Regions from separate parts of the Rhizobium cerradonense genome, predicted to be linked through region 2. Evidence: predicted binding sites of a transcription regulator. Region 2 holds the regulator's gene; the other holds the start of a gene.
The links. The regulator PhoB, encoded in region 2, activates phosphate uptake and scavenging genes when phosphate is short. The targets are predictions, from matches to a motif close to TGTCATNNANCTGTCAT.

Region 1 (3,411 bases), on a different contig from region 2:
GACGCAGTCGGATGCCGAAAGCCTCGCCAATGTCCTGGTCGCCCGGCTTTCCGTCGCCGGCATCGAAACCGACGCTCTTTTCGCCCTGTTCCATGATGTGCTGACGCGGCATGCCGCAATCCTCCAGGCGACGGAGGCCGATCTCGTCGCGGTCCGCACCCGCGATCCCGCCTGCACGACCTATCTGCATGCGCTCCTGAATCTCAAAGGCTTCCACGCCCTGCAGACCCACCGCATCGCCCACGCGCTCTGGACGGAGGGCCGACCGGAAATCGCCAGTTGGCTTTCCAACCTGGCCTCGCTCGTCTTCGGCCCGGATATTCATCCGGCGGCGAGGATCGGCTCGTCCATCATGCTCGATCACGGCTCCGGCATTGTCATCGGCGAGACTGCCGTTATCGAGGATGAAGTCTCGATCCTGCAGAACGTCACGCTCGGCGGCACCGGCAAGGAAACCGGCGACCGGCATCCGAAAATCCGCCATGGCGTGATGATCGGCGCCGGCGCAAAGATCCTCGGCAACATCGAAGTCGGCGCCTTCAGCAAGGTCGCGGCCGGTAGCGTCGTGGTAAAGCCGGTCCCGGCCCACTGCACCGTCGCCGGCGTTCCCGCGACCGTCGTTCGCATCCATCGCGCCGATGAGATACCGGCCGAGACGATGGATCAGAATATCTAGCTTTAGTCCCTGAACGTCAGTGGCCGCCTCGTCCTTCGAGGCTGCGCCCGACGGGCTACGCGCCTCAGGATGAGGCGGAGTGGGCTCGTCGTCACAGTAAAGTAGAGACCGAACGATAGCCCGTTGCGGCCGGAGCCAAAAGATCAGCCCTCACCCTGAGGCGGGAGCGAAGCGACCCTCGAAGGGCGGGGGCGGGTGGATCGCATCAATGTCAGCCGTGACATAAGGTAGCAGGATACGGGCATCCGCAACACCTGTCCGCGACCTCCTTTTTCATGTCAGCAAAAACAACCCTTTAGTTGCGTCCTTCATGGGCAACGCCTCCCTCTCCCGCCGCCCCCTTCACGGAACTGTCATATGCGCTTGCTAGCCCGGCATGGTTCCTTCCGCCTCGGCGCGGCGCACCTTAAGCGTCGGGGCAAAGCCCCCACTCGAGAGGATATGGCAATGATCTGTCTTTCGCGTCGCGCCGCCCTTGCCGCCGGCAGCGCGCTTACTCTGCTTTCGCTCTGTTCCACCGCCGGTGCCGCCGACAAGGCGCCGCCGACGAATACGGCGACGCCGATCAAGCATCTGATCGTCGTTTTCCAGGAAAACGTCTCCTTCGACCACTATTTCGCGACCTACCCCAAGGCCGCAAACGTCGACGGTGAGCCGGCATTCAAGGCCGCCGACAACACGTCGACCGATATCAACACGCTGGCCAATGCCGGTCTTCTCGACAACAATCCGAATAAGACCAACGCGGCAAACGGAGCCGATGCGGCCGCCCCGTTCCGCCTCGACCGCACGCAGGCAGCGACCCAATCGCAGAACCACGGCTACACCGCCGAGCAGGCGGCCTACAACAACTTCGCCATGGACCTTTTCCCGGCCAATACCGGCAGGGGCACCAAGGGTGCTGCCGGCGCTTTCGGCACCAAGGGCCAGGTCATGGGCTATTATGACGGCAACACCGTCACGGCGCTCTGGAACTACGCTCAGCACTATGCCCTGAACGACAATTCCTTCTCCACCAATTTCGGCCCGTCGACCCCCGGCGCGCTGAACCTCATCTCCGGCCAGACCAACGGCGCCATCCTGCCGCCCGGCTATGCGCTGGAGAAGGACGGCACCTATTCCAAGGGCCGCATCGTGCCCGACGGCAATGGCGGCTGGACCGTCATCAGCGACTTCGATCCGACCGGCGATGTCTGCTCGGTCGGCCAGACAGGGCTGATGTACGGCAAGAACATCGGCGACATGCTGAACGAACACAACATCACCTGGGGCTTCTTCGAAGGCGGCTTCGACCTGACGGTGACGAATGGGGACGGCACGACGGGCTGCAAGCGCGCGACGACCTCGACCGTCACCCAGGTCAACAGCGCTGACTATATCCCGCATCACCAGCCGTTCCAGTACTACGCCTCGACCGCCAACCCGACGCATGCGCGCCCGTCCTCGGTCGCTGCAATCGGCACCACCGACGCAGCCAACCACCAGTATGATGTGACGGACTTCTACGCGGCCCTGAAGAACGGCAACATGCCGACCGTCAGCTTCCTGAAGGCGCCGGCCTATCAGGACGGCCATGCCGGCTATTCTGATCCGCTCGACGAGCAGGAGTTCGTCACCCAGGTGGTCAACACCGTTCAGAATTCGCCGGACTGGAAAGACACCGCTATCATCGTCCTCTACGACGATTCCGACGGCTGGTATGACCATGCCCACGCCGTCGTCAATCCATCGAAGCTTGGCGTCAAGGGTTATGACGTGCTGAACGGAGATGGCTGCTCGACCGGCACGCCGCTGCCGGGCGTCAACGGCCAGCCGGCCCAGGGCCGTTGTGGCTACGGCACGCGCCAGCCGCTGTTGGTTATCTCGCCCTACTCCAAGGTCAACTTCGTCGACCATACTTTGACCGACCAGACCTCCGTCATGCGCTTCATCGAAGACAACTGGATGGGCGGCGAACGTCTCGGTGGCGGCTCGTTCGATGCCATCTCCGGCTCGCTGAACAACATGTTCGACTGGTCGAAGGCCGATGCACAGAAGCTGATCCTCGACACGAAGACCGGCAATAGCGCTTCCTAAGCTGAAAATAAGGGGGATGGACAATGTCCTTGAACATGAAGCACAGTTTCCTCCCCCTGATCGCACTCGCGAGCATCTCGCTCGCGGGGGCGACCATCGGCTTGGCAAGCGAACCCGCCGCTAATGCCGTCGCGGCAAATACCTATGACGACACGGCTTCGCTGAGCGCCGTCGCACAGCTCGGCCGGAAGCTGTTCTACGATCCCTCACTGTCAGGCGGCGGCCAGATGTCCTGCGCCACCTGCCATGATCCCAGCAATCACTATGCACCGGCCAATGACCGCGCCGTGCAGCTCGGCGGCCCGCATTTCGATAAGCCGGGCATCCGCGCAGTGCCGAGCCTCGCCTATAAGATGTCGACGCCTTCCTTCTCCGTCGGCGCGGAAAGTGCTGCCGACGAGGCGGCCGAGGCAGCCCCAATGACCGAAGCCTCCGGCGTGGCGCTTGCAAACACCCCGGCGACGGTCGCGGGGCCACTGACCGCACAGGCCGTCGTCAAAGCCAATTCGAACGCGCCCGATCTGGTGCCGCAAGGCGGCATGTTCTGGGACGGCCGTGTCGACTCGCTGGAGGAACAAGCGCTGCAGCCGATGATCTCGCCCTTCGAGATGGCCAATGCCGATGCAGCCGCCGTCTATGCCAAGCTGAAACAGGGCTAC
Region 2 (3,411 bases):
GTGCGGCCATGGAAGGCGCCTTCGAAGGTGATGATATGGAATTTCTCCGGATGACCCTTGTAGAACTGGTAGCGACGCGCCGTCTTGATGGCGCATTCCAGCGCCTCCGCACCGGAATTGGTGAAGAATACCTTATCGGCGAAGGTGGCCTCCGTCAGGCGCTTCGACAACTTCTCCTGGCCTGGCACCTCATAGAGGTTGGACAGGTGCCAGACCTTGTCGGCCTGCGACTTCAGCTCTGCAACCAGATGTGGATGGGCGTGGCCAAGCGAATTCACCGCGACGCCCGCGGCGAAATCGAGATAACGCTCGCCGGTCTCCGTGATCAGCCACACGCCCTCGCCTCGCTCGAACCGCAGCGGAGCACGCATATAGGTGTCATAAAGCGGCGCGGTTTCAGCCATGGCGCATTCTCCTCAATCACAACCTTTAGGGCCAATCGTTTCCTTCGAATGAAACGGGCCCGGAAAAATCAAAAATGCCGCCTTGCGGCGGCATGGGCACTATTGATGTTTTGCACTGCGATGTCAACAAAACTGGCGATTTAGCAGGTGCGGCAGAGCACCTCTCGATGGATGGCATGTCTTCGACAACTTATATTGCATAAATGCCACTCACGTATAGCAAGTTGGGGAAAACCTCGAAATCGATTCCTCAAGATTCCCGCGACTCTTGTCACGGAGTCAGCCTCACACTAGGTTAAAAACCAATTACTAGACTGCATGCGGCGGAACTAGTCACCACAATTTTAAAGCGTTTCACGCCTCGACCCAATTCGAGGCAATGGTGAGGGATTCTGCCATCAGAAACGCGATAGCGGAGACAGGGCATGAATTGGACAGACGAACGCGTCGAGAAGCTGAAAAAGCTGTGGTCCGAAGGTTTGAGCGCCAGCCAGATCGCGGCACAGCTCGGTGGTGTCAGCCGTAATGCCGTCATCGGCAAAGTGCATCGCTTGAGCCTGCCGGGCCGAGCGAAGGCCGGTGGTGCGGCAACCACAGCTCGAGCGCCGAAGCGCAATACCTCGGCCCCACGCGCGCCGAATTACGCCTCGCGCGTTGCAACCCGCACGGTTACCCGCCAGCAGGGTGCGACGATGCTCAAGGAAGAGGTCGAGATCGATACGGTCAGCGAAGTCGAATATCGTCCGGCCGCCAATGTGGTCGTTCCGATCTCGCGCCGCCTCGGCCTGACGGAGCTCACGGAGCGCACCTGCAAGTGGCCGGTCGGCGACCCGCTGAAGGAAGATTTTCACTTCTGCGGCAATGACAGCCCGGACTCTTCGCCGTACTGCACCTACCATCAGCGGCTGGCTTACCAGCCGGTGCATGACCGGCGCCGGGCCGCGCACTGAACCACACCAGACAAAGGAAAAACGGGCCGAAAGGCCCGTTTTCTGTTTCCGCCGCTATGTTGGATGGCCAATCGGGTTGCCCCGATCAGGCCTCCCCCATCAGGCCTCCATGGAATAACCCGCGCCGCGAACGGTGCGGATGACGTCCTGCATGTTGGAGAAATTCAGCGCCTTGCGCAGGCGGCCGACATGCACGTCGACGGTGCGTTCGTCGACATAGATATCATGCCCCCACACGCCGTCGAGCAACTGAGACCGAGAGAAGACGCGGCCGGGGGACGACATCAGGAATTCCAGAAGGCGGAATTCCGTCGGCCCCAACCGCACTTCACGGCTCTTTCGGTGGACGCGATGGGTTTCGCGGTCCAGTTCGATATCGCCGCAGCGCAGTACCGTGGACAGGACCTCCGGGCGGGCTCGGCGCAACATCGCCTTGACGCGGGCCATCAGTTCCGGCGTCGAGAACGGCTTGACGACATAGTCGTCCGCGCCGGTGGAAAGGCCGCGCACGCGCTCGCTTTCCTCGCCGCGAGCGGTGAGCATGATGATCGGCAGGCGCTCCGTCTCCGGCCGCATGCGCAGCCGACGGCAGAGCTCGATGCCGGACACGCCGGGGAGCATCCAATCGAGGATCAGAAGATCGGGGATGCGCTCCTGGAGGCGCAGCTCAGCTTCGTCGCCTCTCAGGATAGTGTCGACCTCGAAGCCCTCGGCCTCGAGGTTATAGCGCAGCAGAACGCTTAGCGCTTCCTCGTCTTCTACAACAGCAACTCTCGGAACCATGCGCCTCTGGTCTCCTTCTCTTGGTGTCTACTTTATTCCGTTACCGAACCGACGGTGTTGGCGGTATCGTCCTTCGGGCGCTCGCCTTCGGGCTGGGCACCGGTCGCCATGTAATAGATCGTCTCGGCGATGTTCGTGGCATGGTCGCCGATGCGCTCGATGTTCTTGGCGCAGAAAAGAAGATGCGTGCAGGTGGTGATGTTGCGCGGATCCTCCATCATGTAGGTCAGCATCTCGCGGAAGAGCGAGGTGTACATGGCGTCGATTTCCTCGTCGCGTTCGCGGATCGACACGGCCTTGTCAGGTAAACGGGTCGAGTAGACGTCGAGCACTTCCTTGAGCTGGACGAGCGCCAGTTCGGAGAGGTGTTCGATGCCGCGGGCGAGACGACGCGGAACGCCGGTGCCCTGCACGGCGATGACGCGCTTTGCGGTGTTCTTGCCGAGATCGCCGACGCGCTCCAGATCGGCGGCGATGCGGATGGAGCCCATGATTTCACGCAGGTCCGCAGCCATCGGCTGACGGCGGGCGATGGTGACGATCGCCTTGTCGCCGACTTCGCGCTCGGCGTGGTCGAGAATGACGTCATCGGAGATGACCTTCTGCGCAAGGCTGGCATCGCCGTTTACCAGGGCGCGGACGCTGTCGCTGACCATCTGCTCCGCCAGGCCGCCCATTTCGGAAATGCGGCGCGTCAGGAACTTCAGGTCTTCGTCGTAAGCGGAGAGAATGTGTGTTGAGACCATTTTTTTATCCTCTAGGTGAAAGATGTGAAAGGAACCGCGCGGGGAGCATCATCAGCCAAAACGGCCCATGATGTAATCCTGCGTGCGGTAATCATCGGGATTGGTGAACATCTTATCGGTATCGTTCTCCTCGACCAGATGGCCGAGATGAAACATTGCGGTACGTTGCGAAACGCGGGCTGCCTGCTGCATGGAATGCGTCACGATGACGATCGTGAAGTTTTCCCGCAGCTCATGAATGAGTTCCTCGACTTTGGCGGTGGCGATCGGATCGAGCGCGGAGCACGGCTCGTCCATGAGAATGACCTCGGGACTGACCGCGACGGCGCGGGCGATGCAGAGGCGTTGCTGCTGACCGCCAGAGAGGCTGGTGCCGGCATCATAGAGCCGATCCTTCACCTCGCCCCACAGCCCGGCCTTCTGCAGACTGGTTTCGACGATATGGTCGAGATCGCTCTTGGACCGATGCAGCCCATGGATACGCGGACCATAGGCCACATTCTCGTAGATCGACTTCGGAAACGGATT

Region 1: a site for PhoB is predicted at 1,017-1,033, ahead of PH547_RS24030 (phospholipase C). Genes of this name have one in related genera too.

Annotation. Positions count from the first base shown of each region.
Region 1 covers NZ_JAQJCK010000012.1:177,543-180,953, reverse strand. Annotated here, with positions in the region: gene cysE (serine O-acetyltransferase) at 1-676, shown strand, start outside; gene PH547_RS24030 (phospholipase C) at 1,124-2,752, shown strand; gene PH547_RS24025 (cytochrome-c peroxidase) at 2,776-3,411, shown strand, end outside.
Region 2 covers NZ_JAQJCK010000007.1:119,564-122,974, forward strand. Annotated here, with positions in the region: gene PH547_RS17295 (aspartate aminotransferase family protein) at 1-404, opposite strand, end outside; gene PH547_RS17300 (GcrA family cell cycle regulator) at 830-1,354, shown strand; gene phoB (phosphate regulon transcriptional regulator PhoB) at 1,454-2,137, opposite strand; gene phoU (phosphate signaling complex protein PhoU) at 2,170-2,883, opposite strand; gene pstB (phosphate ABC transporter ATP-binding protein PstB) at 2,935-3,411, opposite strand, start outside.